Regions from separate parts of the Shewanella amazonensis SB2B genome, predicted to be linked through region 2. Evidence: riboswitches for the same ligand, from Rfam matches in the RefSeq annotation. Region 2 holds a riboswitch; the other holds the start of a gene.
What was found. A riboswitch is a leader RNA that binds a small molecule or an ion and turns the genes downstream of it on or off. The one in region 2 is predicted to bind lysine.
Positions count from the first base shown of each region.

Region 1: another riboswitch for lysine. It lies ahead of lysC (lysine-sensitive aspartokinase 3); the one in region 2 lies ahead of SAMA_RS06140 (Na+/H+ antiporter NhaC family protein).

Region 1 is NC_008700.1:747,093-758,187, forward strand. Features, by position in the region: gene tnpA (IS200/IS605-like element ISSham1 family transposase) at 1-408, shown strand, start outside; gene SAMA_RS03175 (hypothetical protein) at 862-1,293, opposite strand; gene ppa (inorganic diphosphatase) at 1,511-2,044, opposite strand; gene SAMA_RS03185 (class 1 fructose-bisphosphatase) at 2,167-3,129, opposite strand; gene SAMA_RS03190 (S9 family peptidase) at 3,366-5,573, shown strand; gene arcA (two-component system response regulator ArcA) at 5,728-6,444, opposite strand; gene SAMA_RS03200 (DUF3293 domain-containing protein) at 7,001-7,492, shown strand; lysine riboswitch at 7,576-7,751, shown strand; gene lysC (lysine-sensitive aspartokinase 3) at 7,890-9,248, shown strand; gene SAMA_RS03210 (succinylglutamate desuccinylase/aspartoacylase family protein) at 9,248-10,351, shown strand; gene asnC (transcriptional regulator AsnC) at 10,410-10,871, opposite strand; gene rluA (bifunctional tRNA pseudouridine(32) synthase/23S rRNA pseudouridine(746) synthase RluA) at 10,950-11,095, opposite strand, start outside.
Region 2 is NC_008700.1:1,423,304-1,434,398, forward strand. Features, by position in the region: gene SAMA_RS06110 (amidohydrolase family protein) at 1-2,141, opposite strand, end outside; gene SAMA_RS06115 (H-NS histone family protein) at 2,284-2,676, opposite strand; gene SAMA_RS06130 (electron transfer flavoprotein subunit beta/FixA family protein) at 3,703-4,452, shown strand; gene SAMA_RS06135 (electron transfer flavoprotein subunit alpha/FixB family protein) at 4,454-5,377, shown strand; lysine riboswitch at 5,465-5,664, shown strand; gene SAMA_RS06140 (Na+/H+ antiporter NhaC family protein) at 5,741-7,303, shown strand; gene SAMA_RS06145 (M3 family metallopeptidase) at 7,386-9,542, opposite strand; gene SAMA_RS06150 (thymidine kinase) at 9,696-10,274, shown strand; gene SAMA_RS06155 (glutamine synthetase family protein) at 10,339-11,095, opposite strand, start outside.

The DNA.
Region 1 (11,095 bases), 680 kb from region 2:
TGTCAGTATCACCTCGTTTGGACACCGAAGTACAGGTACAAAATCCTAAAAGGTAATCTTGGCAAAGAGCTTTATCGAAGTATCTATGTTTACTGCAACATGAAGAAATGCAGAGTCGTAGAACTGAATGTGCAGGAAGATCATGTTCATCTAGTAGTCAGAACTCCACCGAGTCTAAGCGTGTCGGACTTAATGGGTTTTGTAAAAGGAAGAACGGCAATCAGAATGTTTGCGAAATTTCCGTATTTGAGAAAGCAAAAGCTCTGGGGGAATCACTTTTGGCAAAGAGGCTATTTTGTTGACTCGGTAGGAGCGAATGAAGAGATAATCCGCAGATATGTACGGCACCAAGAAAAGACAGCCAAAGAAGAAGAGAAACGGCAGATAGCATTGGGGCTAGAAGGTTAGTTTTTAAGCCCCCTTTTAGGGGGCCGTGTCAAAGCCACCTGCTATGCAGGTGGATTTTTACTATCTGTGTTTATGATGTTTTTGTAAGGCTGTATTAGCGTGGCTTACTGTTAAAAATCGGGCGAACTTGTCACTGCGGTTTGCTGTGAATAGTACCATGAAGTTCTGACTATTAATTATTGCAGATACTAATTCAGATGTTCGTTATTTCGTCGAGGGATACGGACTAAATATTATTAGATGGCGGACTAAGCTCATTGTCCGTGCTGTTGCTTTATTATTCTCTGCAGGGATATTATTTAAAGTCACAGTTAAGTTGGCCACTGATGATTACTAGCTGGGCCAACTTATACTGACGTTTTAGTAGAACAAAATGCATCTTTTTAAACATAATCCGCGATTGCGTAAAGACAGCGAAATATGTCGAAAAAATGCATCAATGAACTGTGTTGGTTAGAGTTTACAGCTTGCTGAAAAAGTGCTGAGATTATTCTTATGTTTTTCAAGATTGAATTGTGAGATAGCCGTGTTTCCAGTTCGAAAAGAAATGGCTTCAAGGGTTAGTTCGGCGTTTTCTATCTCAGTAAGTGATTGTAACCAATCTACATTTGCTTCGCCGGTGAATTTCCTAATACTCGCTTCACCAGACAGCTTCGCGACAACATGATTGTTATTCTGAATGATAAGACTGCTCCTGTCCTGCGAAAGTGCAAACACCTTCGGCAGAGTAAGCGCAATAGACAAAGCTTGAGTAGACTTTATACAGCCCAATTCAAGTTCTAGATCTGATTGCACCAATCTAATATTATTGTCGGCAGCAAATGCCAGTTGGAGTGGAAGAATTACACTTGCCAGAGCACAGAAACTTCGAAACACTTGGTACATCCTTAATACCTGATAAAGGGATATTGGCTAAACCTAAGTAGAGGGTTTAGTCTAACAGGCGTATTTTATTGATTTTTTGACGGCAGTCAAAAGTTTGACATCAGGATGTGGTGAAATAATATTCGATATTGTGCAGTTTATTTGAGTTTCAATTGGATAGTTGATTCCGTGCACAAAAAAGCCGACCTTGAGGTCGGCTTTTTCACAAACAGCCTGATTAGGCTTGCTTGTTGTAGCGCTCGGCGCTGGTGAGGATTTCTGCACGGGCAGCAGCGGCGTCTTCCCAGCTTTCAACCTTCACCCACTTGCCAACTTCCAGATCCTTGTAATGTTCGAAGAACTGCTTGATCTGGGCCTTCAGCAGGGCTGGCAGGTCGTTCACGTCCTGAATGTGGCCGTATTCTTTGGACACTTTCTCGTGAGGAACGGCAACCACTTTGGCGTCTTCACCAGACTCGTCGGTCATTTTCAGCACGCCAACAGGGCGGCAACGGATCACACTGCCAGGCTGAAGTGGGTACTGGGTAGGTACCAGTACGTCTACTGGGTCACCATCCAGGCTCAGAGTCTGGTTCACATAACCGTAGTTGCAAGGATAGAACATAGGAGCAGTCATGATGCGGTCAACAAACAGGGCGCCGCTGTCCTTGTCCACTTCGTACTTGATAGGATCGTGGTTCTGTGGGATCTCGATGATTACATAGATATCATCTGGCAGGGATTTGCCCGCTGGCACTGCATTCAAGCTCATTTGCATATCCTTTAACGGTATTGAAATCAGATTTCAGAAAATCGGTTGGCGCGTATTATAGCGCGATTTGGCGGCTTGCCAATCAAAGGCCGCCGCCATCGGACTAAAGACTAACGCCAGTCTCAGTTGTGGTAACCCAGACAGGCATCCACCTCGTTGGCCGAGCCCAAAATTACCGCCACGCGCTGGTGAATTTCACTTGGCGCTATGTCGAGAATGGTCTCATAGCCGGTACTGGCTTTGCCGCCCGCCTGCTCAACCAAGAATGCCATTGGGTTGGCCTCGTACATCAGGCGCAGTTTGAACGGCTTTTTCGGGTCCTTAGTGTCGGTGGGGTAGGTGAACAGTCCGCCGCGGCACAACACTCGGTGCACATCACCCACCATGGCTGCAATCCAGCGCATGTTGAAGTTCTTGCCGCGCGGGCCTTCTTTGCCCTGAATCAGGTCAGCAATGTAGGCCTGCATGCCCGGCTCCCAGAAGCGCTGGTTGGACATATTGATGGCGAACTCGCCGGTGTCCTTGCTTATTTGCACCCCGTCTACGGTCAGCAGGTAGTCGCCGCTGACCGGGTCGAGGGTAAAGAGCTGCACGCCCTGGCCCGTGGTCAACGCCAGCATGGTGGATGGGCCGTAGAGCACGTAACCTGCCGCCAGCTGCTTGCGGCCAGGTTGTAGGAAGCTTTGCTCGCTCACGTCACCGCTTGGGGCCGGCAGAACAGAGAAAATGGTGCCTACCAGCGAGTTGATGTCGATATTGGAAGAGCCATCAAGTGGGTCGAAGCACACCAGAAACTGGCCGTCCTGAGCCAGTGGCACTATCTCATCTTCTTCTTCCGAGGCCAGCGCCTTCACCGAGCCTTGGGCAGCCAATGCGTCTTTCAGCATGTCGTTGGTGATAACGTCGAGCTTTTTCTGATCTTCACCCTGCACGTTTTCGGTGCCTGCAACGCCGAGTACACCGGCGAGGGCACCACGGCGCACGGCCTGGCTGATGTCTTTGGAGCTGTTGGCCAGCACGGTTAACAGGCTGGCAAGCTCCTCGCTGATCGCGCTTTGTTTAAGGGATTGGGACAGGGTCTGCATCTTGTGTCCTTCTGGTTAGACAAATTTGGGGAGGTCTTTGGAATAATTCTGGCGCTAATGATACCCGAGATTGGTGACATTTTCAGTGGCCTTTGCGATTGGCTATTACTTTGGCAGCGGCAAAGTTTTCGGGCAGAATGGTTGGCTTATCTAAGCAGTCGATAGCTGTTTTGAAATACATTCCTCACGAACCACACATGGAAAAAACAATGATTAAAAAAATCGTGGCTTCATTAATGTTGACGGGCGTGGCCGTCTCTATTCAGGCGGCCCCGGCCTTTCCGGGCGCAGGAACAGAACCGCTGGCAATTGAGCGCATGTACGCTTCTCCTGCATTGGCGGGCAGCAGCCCCCGTGGGCTGGCGCTCTCTCCCGATGGCAGCAAGGTCACCTTTTTGAAAGGCCGCGCCGACAATCAACACTTTTATGATTTGTGGGAGATGGACGTGGCGAGCGGCAAGGTAAGCCTGCTGCTGGATGCCGACAAACTGGCGGGCGGCGAGCTTTCCGATGAAGAAAAGGCCCGCCGCGAGCGTCAGCGCATTTATGGCCAGGGCATAATGGAGTACTTCTGGGCCAAAGACGGCGAGGCGTTACTTATCCCGGCCGCTGGCCAGCTGTACTACTTCACTCCCAAGAGCGGTGATGTGCGTCTGCTCGCCACTGGTGATGGCTTTGCCACCGACGCCAAGCTGTCGCCCAAGGGAAACTATGTCTCCTTTATTAAGGAGCAAAACCTCTATGTGTATGAGTTGGAAAACAATTCTCTGACGCAGCTGACCAAAGACGGTGGCGGCGCAATTAAAAACGGCATGGCCGAGTTTGTGGCCCAGGAAGAAATGGATCGCATGACCGGTTACTGGTGGTCGCCAGACGAAGCGCGCATCGCCTTTACCCGTATCGATGAGTCGCCGGTGGAGCTGGTGACCCGTAATGAAATCTATGCCGACGGCATTAAGCTTACTGAGCAGCGTTATCCCTATGCGGGCAAGGCCAACGTGGAAATCGCGCTCGGTATTGTCAGCCTTGATGGCATTAAGACCGACTGGGTGGAGCTGGGCAAAGAGAAAGATATCTACCTGCCGCGGGTAAAATGGTTGCCAAACAGCAAAGAACTCAGCTTCCAATGGCAAAGCCGTGACCAGCAGACCCTTGAGCTGCGTAAGGTTTCTGTGGACAAGCCTGGCAAGAGTCAACTGCTGGTAAAAGAAACCAGCAAGGCCTGGGTGAATCTGAATAACGACCTTCATTTTTTCAAGGACAGCGGCGATTTCCTGTGGACCTCAGAGCGCGATGGTTACAGCCATATTTACCTGTTCGAGGCCAAAGGCAAGGTGAAGCGTCAGTTGACCAAAGGCGACTGGACCGTGGATGAAATCGCCTATGTGGATGAAAAGGCGGGCCTTGTGTATTTCAGCGGCCGCAAGGACAAGGTAACCGAGCGTCATCTGTACCGGGTGAGCCTTAAGGGGGGCGAGATTGAACGGCTCTCAACCGCGGCCGGTATGCACGGCACAGTGTTTGCTGAAAACAACCCTGTGTATCTGGATTACTTCAACAGCCTGTCACAGCCTCCTCAGGTGAGCTTGCACGATGCTGCCGGTAAGCATCTGGCCTGGGTGGAAGAAAACGCCGTCAAAGCTGGCCACCCACTGCATCCCTTTGCTGGTCTGTGGCAACTGCCGGAGTTTGGCACTCTGAAGGCCGATGACGGTCAGACGCTGCACTACCGTTTGTTCAAGCCCATCAATTTCGACGCCAGCAAGAAGTATCCCGTGGTGGTGCGGGTGTATGGTGGTCCCCATGCGCAGCTGGTAACCAACAGCTGGAGCGAACAGGATTATTTTACCCAGTATCTGCTGCAAAACGATTATCTGGTATTCCAGTTGGATAACCGTGGTTCAGCCCACCGCGGTACCCAATTTGAGTACGTGATTTATCAAAACCTGGGTGATGCCGAGGTGCGTGACCAGATGGCAGGGGTGGATTATCTTCGTACGCTGCCTTTTGTTGCAGGAGATAAAGTGGCGATTTACGGCCACAGCTATGGCGGCTACATGGCACTGATGAGTCTCTTCAAGGCGCCAAACCACTTTAAAGCGGCCATTTCCGGCGCGCCTGTGACAGATTGGCGGCTGTACGATACCCATTACACCGAGCGCTATATGGGTCATCCGGAACGCAACGGCGAAGGTTATAACAAGGCGAGCGTGTTCCCCCACGTGGGCGGCTATCAGGGTGGGCTGTTGATGTATCACGGTATGGCCGATGATAACGTGTTGTTTGAAAACTCGACCCGGGTTTACAAGGCGCTGCAGGATGAAGGCAAGCTGTTCCGTATGGTGGATTACCCAGGCTCCAAGCATTCGATGCGTGGCGAGAAGGTGCGTACTCATTTGTACCGCACTCTAGCCGATTTCCTCGATACTGAGATCAAGCATTAAACCCGGTTTGACTGGGATATAAAAAGGCCTGTCGATGACAGGCTTTTTTCTTAAGTACTTATGGATTTCAAAGATTACGCTATTGGCTTATCAATAAAATGCAGCCAATAAAAAAGCCAATCCGAAGATTGGCTTATTAAAGAGGGGTTAACCCTTATTCGTCCAGGTTACCACAGAAGCGATAGCCTTCACCGTGGATGGTGGCGATGATTTCCGGTGTATCTGGCTGGCTTTCGAAGTGCTTGCGGATACGACGGATAGTCACGTCTACGGTACGGTCGTGTGGCTTGAGTTCACGGCCTGTCATCTTCATCAGAAGATCGGCGCGGCTCAGGATCTTGCCTGGGTTTTCAACGAAGTGCAGCATGGCACGGAATTCGCTGCGTGGCAGTTTGTAAGACTCACCGGTTGGGCTGACCAGAGAACGGCTGTTGATTTCCAGGCTCCAGTCATTGAAACGATAAACCTCGACCGCGGCTCTCTCTTCGACTTCGGCGCCAGCGCTATTGACGCGAGTCAGAAGATTACGGGCACGAATGGTCAGCTCACGTGGGTTGAACGGCTTGGTAATATAATCGTCCGCGCCAATTTCAAGACCCAGGATCTTGTCCACTTCGTTGTCACGGCCAGTCAGGAAAATCAGGCCAATGTTGTTGATTTCACGCAGTTCGCGTGCCAACAACAGACCGTTTTTACCCGGCAGGTTGATATCCATCACCACCAGGTTTATTTTATTTTCCTGCAAGGCTTTATGCATTTCTGCGCCATCGTTGGCCTCAGTCACCACATATCCCTCGGCCTCAAAAATACTTCTTAATGTATTACGGGTAACGGCTTCGTCTTCTACGATCAGAATGTGCGGATTTTGCATAATCAAGTACCTAAATTTAAAACAAATCTGTGCTAATCGGGTGTGTCGGCCAACTGTCAGCCAGGCCCTGCTTTTTATTCCGGCAAGACCCAAATAACCTGAGGAGGTAAAGAGACAACGCCTTGGGGCACACTCTACGACTAGTTCAATAATCATCCCTCAAAGGGGAAGCGTGAACTGTACTCACTTCGATAAAAAACTACTTGCTGAAGTTCCCAAGTCGTTATTTTTTTTCAAAGTATAAATGTTAAATTGAATATGGATCACATTTTGTACAGTTGTTTAGCCAAGTTACTGACATCAGCGGAAAATTTGTAACAGCCTGTATCAAATGAACGGCTGAATGATTTGGATGGCTAACGCTGTCAATTGTACTCGTTTTAGGCATTTGTTAACAATTGAAATGTTAACAAATCCTTTGTAGTCGCCGATTAATTATCATTAATATTGCTTATGTTATTGAAAAATATATGAACTGGTGATTATCGGAATGAGATCCAGCTCACAAGGCTAGGCAGCGTAACAGAGTCTGCTAAACTAGCTCAGGTTCTTTTGCATGATTATCACTGACATGGAAAATCATTCACAGCAGCTTTGGAACATCTATCAGTCGGCAAGTTTCTTGTTGACTCAACACCTTTCTCCCCACGCACACTTTGCCATTATCACTGCCTATAACCCTATGGGTGAGCTTCTGGATGCCTGCCAAAACCGTTTGCTTGACCGGCAACTGTTAAGGGACATAGAAGCCTTGGGCGTGCCTTATCGTGCCTTGATAGGCACCAATGAGCAGCTTTCCCACATGGAAAAAAGTTGGGCCGTGTTTATGGAACCTGACGACAGCGTTCGTTTGGCTCATAAATACCGGCAAAATGCGCTCTATTATGTGATGCGGGACGAGCTGATGTTGCTTCCCTGCCGGATGGACAGCGAACCCAAGACGTTGGGATCCTTCCGCTCCCGGGTTCGGCTGGTCCATGAATTGCCGGAGTTGGTGCCAACCGACAGGGCTGAGGGTATGCCATCATTGGGATCCCAGTTTCTGTGAACACAGCATTTTTTCAACTTGCATAATTTCGCATTGACTTGAATACCGCTTTATTGCTACTTTTTTCGTCCCTTCCCCGTGGAAGGCACAGAAGAGGAGCGCCAACTAGGTAGCAGGCTTGAGGAGCAATCACTCCAAAGACGACCTGTGAGGGAGATTGGCGCCGAGGCAAAACCACGTGCTTGAGTGCGTTTTGTCGGTCGTTCAGGCTGAATCCTGACGATTGTCACCTGTTATTTGGTGGAGAGCTTCTGGTGACGATCGCTTTTCCCTCCTTTTGGGGTGCCGTATCTTTGCACCAGGCTCTTCGAACGAAGTCAGTTCGGAGATTACTCATGAAAACCCGTTTTAGCTTGAATGTCGCTGTCTTCCACTCGCCGTCGATGGAGGTGTGCTGATGTCTCTTGTTGTAGCCAAATTCGGTGGCACCTCGGTCGCCGATTTCAATGCCATGTCACGCTGCGCCGCCATAGTGCTGGCCAATTCTGCTACCCGTTTGGTGGTGGTCAGTGCATCCAGTGGTGTGACCAACTTGCTGGTAGAGCTGACCCAGGCCACAGTGACCGATGAGCGTCGCCTGCAACTGCTCAAGCAGATTGCACAAATTCAATATGCCATCCTCGATAAGCTGGAGCGCCCACAGGATGTGGCGGCCGCGCTGGATGCTCTGTTATCGCGGATTTCTGTGCTCAGTGAGTCGCTCATCCTCAATCGCAGCAAGGCCATCATGGACGAGCTCTTGTCCATGGGAGAGCAATGTTCCGCGCTGTTGTTTTCGGCTGTACTGAGGCAGCAAGGGGCAAAGAGCAGCAGCTTCGATGTGCGTCAGGTCATGCGAACCGACAGCCACTTCGGCCGCGCCGAGCCGCAGATTGAAGATATCGCGGCGCTGGCCCGGGATTTCCTGCAGCCGTTGCTCGAACGGGACATAGTGGTGACCCAGGGCTTTATCGGTGCCGATGCAGAAGGTCGCACCACCACCCTGGGTCGCGGTGGCAGCGATTATTCTGCCGCCTTGTTGGCAGAAGCCCTGCGTGCCGATGCGGTAGAGATTTGGACCGATGTGGCCGGTATTTACACCACTGATCCACGTCTGGCGCCCAACGCCAGACCCATTGCCGAAATCAGTTTTAACGAAGCGGCCGAAATGGCGACTTTCGGTGCAAAGGTATTGCACCCAGCCACAATTTTGCCTGCGGTTCGCCAGCAAATTCAGGTGTTTGTCGGCTCAAGCCGCGAACCAGAAAAGGGTGGCACCTGGATCCGCCATCAGGTGGACAATCCCCCTATTTACCGCGCCGTGGCCGTGCGCCGCGATCAGACGCTGCTGAACCTGCACAGCCTGCAGATGCTCCATGCCCGTGGCTTTTTGGCAGAAACCTTTGCCACTCTGGCGCGTCATAAAATCTCGGTGGACCTTATTACCACTTCAGAAGTGAACGTGTCACTGACGTTGGATAAAACCGGCTCCGATTCCACCGGCAGCGGTTTGCTCAGTGAAGCCTTGCTGCAGGAGCTGTCCCAGCATTGCCGGGTTAGGGTAGAGGACAATCTGGCACTGGTGGCCATAATTGGTAACCGTATCGCCAGCACCCCGGGGATTTGCCGCCAGGTGTTTACCGTGCTCGAAAACCACAATGTGCGTATGATTTGTCAGGGCGCGAGCCCCCATAACCTGTGCGTGCTGGTAGCTGAGAGTGAAGCGGCGCAAGTCGTGAAGGCACTGCACGAGAACCTGTTTGAAGGTCAGGCATAATGCGGGTCGATAAACACGAAGTTCGGGTCGGCGAGCTGGCTGCAGGACAGCCGCTGTCTTTGCCTGTGTATCGCTTTAAAGGCAAGGGAGCTGGCCCCAGTGTCTATATTCAGGCCAACGTCCATGGCGCTGAGGTGCAGGGCAATGCGGTTATCTACCAGCTGATGAAACTCCTCGAGCACTACGAGCTTCTGGGGGATATCAGTCTGGTGCCACTGGCAAACCCCTTGGGTATTAACCAAAAGAGCGGTGAGTTTACCCTTGGGCGTTTCGACCCCATTACCGGGGTCAATTGGAATCGCGAGTATCTGGACCATGGGTTCAATATTGAAGTCTGGTATCAGGAGCATTCCCATCTGGATGACGATACGCTCATCACCGCATTTCGCGCCACCCTTGTGGAAGAATGTGCCCGCAGACTGAATAACCCCTGGGGTGTGACCACAGGGCACAGGCTGGCAGTAACCTTGCAGTCCATGGCACACAGGGCCGACATAGTGCTCGATCTGCATACCGGCCCCAAGTCATGCAAGCATCTGTATTGCCCCGAATACGAGCGCAGCGCTGCCCAGTATTTCTCAATACCTTATACCTTGCTCATTCCCAACAGCTTTGGCGGCGCCATGGACGAAGCGGCCTTTGTGCCCTGGTGGACATTGGCCGAGGTGGCATCCAGCCATGGTCGCGAACTTGGGGTGAGAGTCTCGGCACTAACGCTGGAGCTTGGCAGTCAGGAGCGCATTGATTTGGATGATGCGCTGGAAGATGCAGAAGGTATCCTGGCCTATTTGAGTCATCGTGGTGTGATTGCCGAAACCGTGTTGCCCAAACCCATGAAACGATACGGCTGTTTCCTGAAAAACTATCGCAAGTTTCATGCCCCAAAAGCGGGGATGGTGGAATACCTTGGGAAGGTGGGTGTGCCGATGAAGGCAACCGATCCCCTGGTGAATCTGTTAAGACTGGATCTCTACGGCACAGGTGAAGAGCTGACCGTATTGCGTCTGCCTGAAGATGGCGTGCCCATACTGCATTTTGCCTCGGCTTCAGTACATCAGGGCACCGAGCTTTATAAGGTTATGACCAAGGTCTTCGAGCTCTGACTCAGCCAATAAAAAACACCGGACTCAAGTCCGGTGTTTTTTTATCTCGTTATCCCAATCAGGGTTTTACCGCCCTTACTATGGGGTTTTGCAGGCTGATCAGGGTCTCGGTTGACTGAATTTCGGCGATGGACTGGATGCGATTAATCAGCACATGCTGCAGACTGTCGATGGACTGGCACATGACTTTCACGAAGATGCTGTAATTGCCGGTGGTGTAGTAGGCTTCCACCACTTCTTCCAGAGCATTGAGTTTTGAGATGGCGGCCGGGTAGTCACCGGCGCTTTTAAGGTTAATGCCGATAAAGCAACAAACATCGTAACCCAGCGCTTTAGGGTTAACAGTGATTTGGGCGCCGGTGATGATGCCTGCCTGCTTCATCTTTTCGACCCGAACGTGAATGGTGCCGGCGCTGACCCCAAAACGTTTTGCCAATTCAGCAAAGGGGGTGCGGGCATCGGCCATCAGGGCCTCGAGGATCTGGTTGTCCAACTGATCGCGCTGAAATGATGTATCCACTGCTAACTGCTCTAACTACCGAATGATTGAACAATAATTTACGGGCTTCAGTATTATTTTTCCAGTGAAAAGGTGACTTTACTGATTAGCCGTCGCCTCTGCGAAGGGGACTTCTGTACTGAAGGTCATGGCCTCACCACTGTAAGGATGGGTAAAGCTGAGACTCGCAGCATGAAGCAGCAAGCGATCGGCAAGACTCTTGGCCAGTGGGTCGGCGTAAAAGC
Region 2 (11,095 bases):
TGTTTGACGTTTTCTCCGAGGGCAAACTTGATGCTGGCCGGGGCCCCCTGGTACTTGAGACCTTCGGCGTTTTCACCCCAGCGCAGTTTAATTAACTGGCTCTGACCACCGATGGGATTGGCGCTGCCGTGGAGGATCTGCGCCGTGGTCACGCCCCCAGCGAGGGAGCGATACAGCGACACGTCTTCCGGATCCAGTACATCGCCGATACGGACTTCAGAGGTGACTGCATCAGTGCCTTCGTTGGTGCCGCCATTGAGGGCAATATGTGAGTGTTCATCCACGATACCGGCAGTTACATGCTTGCCTGTGCCATCGATGCGCTGATAGCCGGGCGGCGTCATCAATCGGGTGCCGATAGACAGGATTTTACCTTTGCTGATGATGATGTCGGCATTTTCGAGTATGCCCTGTGACTCTGACGTCCAGAGTGTGGCTCCCTGAATGTGCACCTTGTCCTGTTCTGGTAAAGATGCCAGGCCAAAGGCCACGTTGGGAGAGGTGAGTTTACCCACGTAGCTGCTGGCCTCGGGCCCGGATGTGTCGGCCAGAGAGTTGGAAGCATTTTTGGTATCTACTTTTGCCAGCGTCAAAGGCGTTTGGGTGCCGTCGTCGGCGTAAGCAACGGCTTTAAGCGTGTGCAAATCGAGAGTAAGTCTGGGCTTGCCATCGAGCCCGGGCAGTTCGACGCGGGTAGTGAGTGGCATACCTGTCCCAGTGAGGGGCGCCGATTTGTCCGCAACCTTGAATGTCAGCCCCTGATCATAAGATACCTCGAATGGCACGGGTTGGTTGTTAATGGTGACTGTGTAGCTGCCCGTCACTGCGAGTTGATCCCGCGGGATAATGACTTTTTCCTGCCCCTGCAAAAACACGCTCACCAACTTTCCATCACTGAAGGGATTGCCCTGATAAATGGCGAGATCTGCAACAAAGCCCGGATTCAGCTTGCCCGCAGTATCGGATATGCCGGCAATACTGGCTGCCTGGGTGGTGAGTGCCGCCAGTGCGGTTTGTTCGCTCAGACCCGCTTTTATTGCTTTTTGTAACCTTGGCCAGAAATCTTTTTTGTCTTCTATACCATGAAGCGTCAGCGCAAAGCCTATACCGGCTTGCTCCAGAGCCTGGCCGTTACCAGCGGCTCTTTCCCAGTGGCGTAAATCTGCCAGATTCAATTGATATTCTGTACCTGGCTGGCTGACATCGGGTGCTGCCGGAAAACTCAGTGGCAATATCAGTGGGTAACCCTTTGCTTTTATTTCATCAATCCGGGCATATTCCCGGCCGTTCCCCAATAACGCGCCTTTTAATTTGAATTCACGCATTAGCGCCGATGCGCGCTGCTGATTATTCAGATCGGGCGTATCAAAAATAAAATATTGCGCTTGAGTATTGCCCAGCCCCTGCAGGGCTGCGTTGAATTCCAGCTGGCCTGGGGCGACGGCGGCTGAGAGTTTACTGCGATTTTCGTTATACCAGGCCGCATCCATAAAGGTCTGGCGGATAAGGGCCATGGCACCCATCAGGGAACTTGGGTAATCCTGCGCAGAGCTGCCTTTGTCGAAAGAGAGATAATGATTGGCTTGGGCCCGATACACCACTTCGTTGGCAATTTTATCGGCCAGCGATACGTGCACACCCTGACCGCGAAAAATGCCGTCCAACTTTGCCGATTGCACACTGGTAAAGCCGTTATTTATCCAGCTTAGTGCGGCTTCTTTATCGGGAGCGAAATACTGAGACCATTGTTTCTCAGCGTGCACGGCACCGTTGGCAGCATTACCCCCGATACGTTTTATTTCGTATACCGGCGAACTTTTGGTTTCGGTGGGATACTCAAAACTAATGCCATATTGGGTAAAGGGGTCGATAAACCCGGGATAGATATCCAGGCCCGCCATTTCAACTACCCGAGCACCAGCAGGAATGTCGTTTCCTGTCAGTACTGCTTTTATACGGTTGCCTTCAATGAGCAGTGTGCCTTTTTCCAGGGTTTGCCCCGGAGCCAGATGTAATTTGGCGCCTTGCAGTGCAATCAGGGGAGTAGGGTCCGAGGTGAGTAGTGTTTTTGCGTTGCTGTGGGTGGCGACAAGTGTCAAACCTATCAGCAGCACTGCCAAATTATTGTTATTTATCATTATGAAAGCGTCGCAGTTATTTTAGGCAAAAGTAACTGAGAGGTTAGCGGAATTCGGGGCAGAATGGCAGCACAGAAATGTAAAAAGGTTTTCGAAAGGAAATAAAAAAGGCCGATGGAGATCGGCCTTTAATTTGGATGACAGTTTAGATGAGGAAGTCATCCATGGACGCGCCACCTTCAACGGCGTTCTTGAATACCGTTGGCATGCGGCCCTGACCGGTCCAGGTGATTTCTTCACCGTCAACCACAATCTTATATTTTGGTGGACGGGGAGCGCGCTTCTTCGCGGCTGGTTTTGCTGCAGTCACGCCCAAATCTTCAACAGACAGACCGATTTCGGCCATTTGCTTGCGGATTTCTTCAATTTTAGCAATACGCTCGGCGTTGGCTTTCAATTCTTCTTCGGCTTCGGCTTCGCGCTCAACAATGATTTTTTCGAGTTTGGCGCCAAGATCACGCAGCTCATCCAAAGACAAATCTTTAACAGCTGCTTTCAGACGACGACCGTGGGTCAAAATTTCGAGGAATTCGCTCATGGTAAACTCGCTTCCCAATTTAAATAACAAGTTAATTTTCACATCGAATGAAATAATAGAAATAAATAATTCAATCTGCAATTAAAAAACCGAAATTATTAAGTGATTCTTGTCAAAAGGATTAGTTTTATTCTGGAAAATGCGTTCTTGGTCATTCTACAGCATGAACAGAGACTGAAAACTATCCACTGGAAATGTATCAGGCGCCTTAGTCCGGGCAATACCTTCAATAATGATGACGACGCGTTTATCGCATGGAATAGGGTACGCTATCCCTAAAGTCGTATTGAAACCTGCCGCGGGAAATTGTCGCCTAGCCTGAGCATATTTCTGTTTTATATTCATCGCCCGCTGTTTCAACCCTAAAATTCAATTCCCCCAGCGTAATCTTATTGTTTCGCTTGTTGCGTGCGTGGTCAGTATTAAGAGGCTGAACCATCTAAGCGGCTGCTCGTTGGGGGATATGCAGTGAGGCTCGCACAATACACTCCGGCCTTTCCTATAAGGGAAGTTGTGAATAAGTCCCGGGCTTGCTCTGCGTGAGCTTAAAGTGGATAGTTGCAAGTGACTGTTCGCCCCGAATGGCCTTAGTCCTTCGCACCGCTTTGATTTCAAAAGCAGGTAACCTGGCAGATGCCGTTGTAAGCTGCTCCCTACGGGGCTTTGATAGCAACACCATGTCGGCCTTATTCAACTTCACCATGCCTCGGCATGCCTTCAGATAAATGCCTTGAGCTGTCGTCGCTATCATAGCCAGAGCGGTGCGAGGACGTGTTCGCACCTTCCTAAGGAGTCCTGTCGTTCTGCCATCAAGCCTTTCCCTGAAACGCCAACATCTGGAGGGCTGGCGAATCTCGAGTGTGTTCATAAATCTGGCCAGTGATAAACCAATCAAACTCGCAAACGCTCGTTTGAGACAGGTTGACGTTTACGTTAACAGCACTTAAAGTTGCGCTATTGTGTGATACTCACCCATACCGTGCGAGTATCACGTCCCCAACAAAAAAGGTGCAGGAAGGAAACCCTATGAAGATACTGGTGCCTGTAAAGCGCGTGGTGGATGCCAACGTGAAAGTGAGGGTGAAGGCCGATAACACAGACGTGGACACGGCTAACCTCAAGATGGCGATTAACCCCTTTTGTGAAATTGCCGTTGAAGAAGCAGTTCGCCTTAAAGAAGCGGGTCATGCCAGCGAAATCGTGGTGGTGAGCGTGGGAAGCAAGGCAGTACAGGAGCAAATGCGTACTGCCATGGCCCTTGGCGCTGACCGTGGCATTCACGTCGAAGCCGACGACAACCTGCCTGCCATTTCCATTGCCAAGATTTTAAAAGCCGTACAGGACAAAGAGCAGGCCCAACTGGTGTTGCTGGGTAAACAGTCCATCGACGGTGATAACAATCAAACCGGTCAAATGCTGGCGGCGCTGATGGATGCCCCTCAGGCAACATTTGCTTCCAAAGTGGTGGTAGAAGGCGGTGAGCTGCTGGTGACCCGCGAAGTGGATGGTGGTCTGCAAACCCTTAAGCTGCCCATGCCAGCCATTGTGACTTCTGACCTGCGTCTCAATGAGCCTCGCTACGCCAAGTTGCCCGATATCATGAAAGCCAAGCGCAAACCGCTCGATACCCTGAGCCCTGCCGATCTGGGTGTCACCCTGAAGCAGCATCATAAGCTGCTCAGTGTGGCTGCGCCTGCAACCCGTCAGGCTGGTATCAAGGTGTCTTCCGTTGAAGAGCTGGTGGAAAAACTGAAAAACGAAGCAAAGGTGATCTGATATGAGCATTCTCGTCCTTGCAGAACATGATAACGCCAGCCTGAAACTGGATACCGCCAAGGTTGTGAGTGCCGCCAAGGCCATCGGTGGTGAGGTTCACCTGCTGGTTGCTGGCCATAACTGTGGTGCTGTTGCTGACGCCGCTGCCGCCATCGACGGCGTTGCCAAGGTGTTGGTTGCCGACAATGCTGCCTATGCTGCGCATCTGGGTGAAAACCTGGCCGCGCTGATGCTGGATTTGGCTGGCAATTACAGTCACATTCTGGCTGCCGCCAGCTCCATGGGTAAAGATGCGCTGCCACGGGTTGCCGCACTGCTCGATGTAGCTCAACTTTCCGAAGTGGTTAAGGTAGTTGATGCCAATACTTTTGTGCGCCCTATCTATGCCGGCAACGCCATGGCAACTGTGGAGAGCCTGGATGACAAGAAGGTCATGACGGTTCGTCCCAGTGCCTTCGATGCCGCTGCGAATGGTGGCAGCGCTGCCATTGAAGCACTGGATAAGGTCTTTACCGCCAAGAGCGCCTTTGTATCCCAGGAGCTGACTGTTTCTGAGCGCCCAGAGCTGGGTAATGCTGGCATTATCGTGTCCGGTGGCCGTGGTATGGGCAGTGGTGAAAACTTTACCCTGCTGGAAAAACTGGCCGACAAGCTCGGCGCCGCCGTGGGCGCTTCCCGCGCCGCCGTTGACGCAGGCTTTGTGCCCAACGATTTGCAGGTGGGTCAAACCGGTAAGATTGTGGCGCCTCAGCTTTACATTGCCGTGGGTATCTCCGGCGCCATCCAGCATCTGGCGGGTATGAAAGACTCCAAGGTGATTGTGGCCATCAACAAAGACCCGGAAGCGCCTATCTTCCAGGTGGCGGATTATGCCTTGGAAGCCGACCTGTTTGAGGCAGTCCCCAAGCTGATAGACTTGCTTTAATTTGTGATCTTGGTCACGATATGCGGCCTGGGGGTAGCTTCCCCCGGGCCGCTTGTGTTTTTATGTGCCGCACGCCTGCACACAGGCGTCCTGAGTAGAGGTGCGCCAAGCATCAGTAACAGTCAATAGGGTGATGCCGTTGACGGGCTGTGAAAGGGTATTGGCGCCGAAGTGGATGTGTGTATCACCGCCTTCCGCTGGGGTCGTTTTCGAAAGAAACGGCACTGCCATAGTATTTTCTGTCGGGATGACAGATGTTGTATTTACTATGGAGCGCTACTGATAGGACAGGTGTTTTTGGGTATCTTTGCCGTTTCCCACCAGTTCAGTCGCCCTCCATTCGTTTAAAGCGAAGATATTTCAATGACATTGATAAGTTATGCCGACTCGGCGCTTTCCCTGCTGCCGCCGGTTGTGGCTATCGTACTGGCGGTATTGACCCGCAAGGTACTCTTGTCCCTTGGTTTGGGGATTTTGACCGGTACCCTGCTGCTGAACGATTTTGCCCCACTCGCCAGCGCTGAGTTTCTGGCTCACCGGGTTACCAATCTGGTGTGGAGCGATGGTGCGCTCAACAGCTGGAACCTCTATATTCTCGGCTTTTTGTTGCTCTTGGGCATGATCACAGCCCTCATTACAGTCTCCGGTGCCGCCCGCGCCTTTGCCGATTGGGCAAGGCAACGTATCCGCTGTAAGCGTGACGCCAAGCTGCTGACCATGTTTTTGGGTTGTGTGGTTTTTATCGACGACTACTTCAATAGTCTGGTGGTGGGGTCCATTTCCCGCCCCCTGACTGACCGTTACTATATTTCCCGTGCCAAGCTGGCTTATTTGCTGGACTCCACCGCCGCGCCTGTGTGCGTCATTTCACCGGTTTCCAGCTGGGGAGCCTACATCATCGCACTGATTGGCGGCATTCTTGCCAGCCATGGGATGAGCGATGCGGGTCATCTGTCGGTATTCATTCAGATGATCCCGATGAACTTCTACGCCATTTTCGCGCTGTTATTGCTGCTGTGTGTGGCCTTTATGGGGTTGGATGTGGGTCCAATGAAGACCCATGAGCAAAACGCCATGCGTGGCAATTTGTACGATGAAGCCAAGGGCACACCGCCGGGCGCCAGTGCTGAACTGCCGGAGGCCGATACAGGCCACATCGCGGGTCTCTTTGTGCCCATCAGCACCCTGGTATTTGCCACCTTGTTTTTTATGATCCAAAGCGGCGCTTCGGCCCTTGCCGATGAAAAACTGCCGTTTTCGCTGATTGGCGCTTTTGAGAAAACTGATGTGGGCGGCTCACTGTTCTTCGGTGCGTTGGTTGGCCTGGGGGTCACTCTGGTACAGGCCATGGTGCAAAAGCTTGAGAGCAAGCTGATAATCACCGCACTCACTCAGGGTGCCCGCTCCATGGTGCCTGCCATTTACATTCTGCTGTTTGCCTGGACCATTGCCGGTATTATCGGCGAGCTGGAAACCGGCAAGTTTATGGCGAGTCTCGCCAGCGGCAATATTCCCTTTGCGCTGCTGCCGGCGGTGATGTTTGTGCTCGCCGGGCTCACCGCCTTTGCCACAGGTACTAGTTGGGGCACTTTCGGCATTATGCTGCCGATTGCCGCCGACATGGCCATGGGCAGTCACACCTCCATGATGCTGCCGATGCTGGCGGCTGTGCTGGCCGGTGCCGTATTTGGCGACCACTGCTCGCCGATATCCGATACCACGATTCTGTCGTCCACCGGTGCCAGCTGCCATCACATCGACCATGTGGTGACTCAGCTGCCTTACGCGCTGATTGTGGCGGTGATCAGTTTGGCTGGCTATACCGTGATGGGCTTTACCGAGTCAGTATGGGCAGGATTTGGTACCAGCTCAGTGCTCTTTGTGCTGTCGGTGATTGGCCTCAGGATCAAGGCAGGAAAAGGCTGAACCGCTTTAGCTGACAGGAAAAAGCCGCTCAATTGAGCGGCTTTTTTTGTGGTTTGTATTGCTCCGGTGCAAGTCGCGCCGATTATTTCAGGCCGCGGCGCTCCAGCAAACCGTCGGTGGTAGGCTCCTGACCACGGAAGTTAATGTAGGCTTCCATAGGCGGTACGCTGTTGCCCACTTCACGAATGGTCTTGCGGTACTTCATACCAATCTCACGGTTCAGACCGCCCTGGGTTTGCACATAGGCATAGGCGTCGGCTGCCAAAATTTCAGACCACATGTAGGCGTAGTAGCTGGCGCTGTAGCCGCCCGGGAAGGCGTGGGCGAAGTAGGTTGAGCGGTAACGTGGTGGCACGGCTCCAATGTCTACACCGTGCTTCTTGAGCGCAGCGGCTTCGAAGCTGGCAACGTCTTTGAGGCTGTCACCGGCTTTCAGTGAGTGCCATTCCAGGTCTACCAGTGCGGCTGACATGTATTCCAGGGTGTCGAAGCCCTGGTTAAAGCTGCGTGACTTGAGCAACTTGTCCAGCAATGGCTTTGGCAGCGGCTCGCCACTCTGATAGTGACGGGCGTAGTTGGCCAGCACCTTGGGGTGGGCTGCCCAGTCTTCTTCGAAGGTGGATGGGAACTCAACGAAGTCGCGGGATACCTTGGTGCCTGCCAGCGTTGGGTATTTCACCTTTGACAGCATGCCGTGGGTGCCGTGACCCATTTCGTGGAACATGGTGGTCACTTCATCGTAGCTGACAAAGGTCGGCTCGCCGTCCGGTGCCTTCTTGATGTTCATCACGTTCACAACCACTGGCTTGTTACCCAGCAGACCGGACTGGTCCACGAAGGAGCTCTTCCAGGCGCCGCCACGCTTGCCGTCGCGGGCAAAGTAGTCGGCGTAGAAGATGGCCAGGCTGGTGCCGTCTTCATCGAACATTTCATAGGCTTTTACATCGGGGTGGTATACCGGCAGATCCGGGCGCGGCTTCATGGTCAGGCCGTAGAGTTCCTTGATGGTGTAGAACACGCCATCTTCCAGCACCCGGTTGAATTCGAAGTAAGGCTTGAGGCTCTCTTCATCCAGGGCGTACTTTTCCTGACGCACTTTTTCGGCGTAGAAGGCCCAGTCCCAAGGCTTGAGCTCGAAATTGCCACCGGTTTTATCAATCATCGCCTGAATGTCGGCGGCCTCTTTGCGGGTGTTGGCCACGACTTTTGGCACCATGGTGCCAAAGAGCTCGTACACGGCTTCAGGGCTGCCAGCCATTTGTGGCGCCAGGCGATAGCTGGCCCAGTTGTCAAAGCCCAGCAGGGCAGCGCGTTCGGCGCGAAGCTGTGCCAGACGGGCAACCAGAGAGGCAGTTTCGTTTTCGCCTTCAAGGCCACGGTTGGCAGAGGCTTCGAATACCCGCTTACGCAGCTCACGGTTTTCAAGCTGTGCCAGCACTGGCTGACGGGTGGTGTTGGTGATAGACAGCAGGAACTTGCCGTCATGGCCTGCGGCCTTGGCATCGGCTGCCGCCATACGAATAGCGCTGTCAGACAGACCCGCCAGCTCGTCTTTGCTGTTTACCACCACGGCGATTTCCTTGGTCAGGCGACGCAGGCGCTGCTGGAATTCATCGGTCAGCTTGGAGTGCTCTTCGTTCAGGGCACGAATTTGGGTCTTCTGCGCTTCGGTGAGCTTGGCGCCAGCCATCACAAAGCGCTGATGGTACACCTCAATCAGGCGCACTTCTTCTTTGGTGAGCCCAAGGTCGTTGCGCTGGTTGTACAGGCTTTCGATGCGGGCAAACAGAGTCGGGTTCAGGTTGATGTCGTCAGAGTGAGCCGACATCAAAGGTGCCATCTTGGCCTGGAGTGCTTGCAGGGTAGGGTTGGAGTCGGTGCCCGCCAGGTTATAGAACACCTTGGAGGTGCGGGTCAGCAGGGCGCCGCTTTTTTCCATGGCCACCAGGGTGTTTTCAAAGGTGGCTGGCTCAGGATTGTTGGCAATGGCCAGGATCTCAGCCTTGTGCTCGGCAATGCCCTGCAACAGCGCTGGTTCAAAATGGCTGTCCTTGATGGCGGCAAAGTTGGGCGCCTGATATTGCAGTGCGCTTGGCGCGAAGAAGGGATTGTCAGCACCAATGACGGCGACAGCGGTGGCTACATCGCCATTGTTTACGCCACTTTCGGACGGGCCAAGGGCGCAGCCGCCCAACAAGAGCGCGCCGCCTACGGCAAGGGCGATAAGGCTTTTATGCATGGTTTCTTCCTGCTTGTTGTTGTGATTGTGGTTTTTTGATGACTGGCTAGGCTAACGAGGCGGTCTTAAATAAGGCTGAATTGTTGTGGGAACTGGCACTGGGGCTGGGGCTGCGCTAAGATAGCCCGGCATTTTTTTCAGGGGGTTTTCGCGTTGGCTCAGCTCTATTTTTATTACTCGGCAATGAATGCCGGCAAATCCACCTCGCTGCTACAGTCTTCCTATAACTACCGCGAACGGGGCATGAATACCCTGGTGCTGACCGCCGCCATTGACGACAGATATGGCGTGGGTAAGGTGGCTTCACGTATCGGCATTCAGGCCGACGCCACCGTGTTTGGCAGTGAAGATAACCTGATGGATTTGATTGCCACTCACCACAGTCAGCAGCAACTGCACTGCGTGTTGGTGGATGAGAGCCAGTTTTTGTCCAAAACCCAGGTGCGTCAGCTTACCGATGTGGTGGATAAGCTCGATATCCCTGTGCTTTGTTACGGCCTTCGCAGCGATTTTCGCGGCGAGCTATTTATCGGCAGCCAGTATCTGCTGGCCTGGGCCGATAAGCTGGTGGAGCTGAAAACCATTTGTTTTTGTGGCCGCAAGGCCAACATGGTGGTGCGCCGTGATGGTGCCGGGAATCCGGTGCGTGATGGTGCTCAGGTGGCCATTGGCGGCAACGAGAGCTACGAGTCCATGTGCCGCAAACACTTCAGTGAGCTGGTGTGGGACTGAGCCTTTAGCAGTGCTGAAACTAAAAAGCGCCCTCGGGCGCTTTTTGCTTTTTAGGTAGTCATTATCAGGCGTGGGTTAAGTACCAGTGCCAGTCCTGCTGGCCAACCTCGGCCATAAACTCCTGGTACTCGGCGCGCTTAATTCTGCCGTAAATACGGTGGAAATCCTCACCCAATACTGACTTCATCCACTCGGAGCGCTCGAAGTTGGTCAGTGCCGACAGCCAGTCGGTGGGCAGGGTTTGATGTTTGCCTTCGTAGCCGTTGCCGACAATCGCCTGACCGGGTGACAACTGATTGCGGATACCATGATGGCATGCCGCCAATATCGCCGCTGCCGCCAGATAAGGATTGGCGTCTGCGCCACAGATGCGATGTTCCACATGGCGACTGGGCGCCGGGCCACCGGGTACCCTGAATGAAACGGTTCGGTTGTTCACGCCCCAGGTCTTGGCGATTGGGGCGTAGCTTGCGCTTTGAAAGCGGCGGAAGGAGTTGGCATTGGGGCAAAACAGCAACTGGGCATCTTCCAGGGTCGCCATCATGCCGGCGATGGATTGGGTCAACTCTGGTGTACCTTCGGGGTTGTCACTGGCAAACCGGTTGTTGCCATCGGCGTCGGCCAGGCTGACGTGCATATGCATGCCGCTGCCTGCCAACTCACCAAAGGGTTTAGCCATGAAGCAGGCCTGCATACCATGTTTTGCGGCCACCCCCTTGACCAGTCGCTTGTAGCGAACCGCTTCATCCATGGCCTGAAGCGCGTCGAATCTGTGCTCGAGGGTGATTTCTACCTGGCCGGGCGCATACTCGGAAATGGCG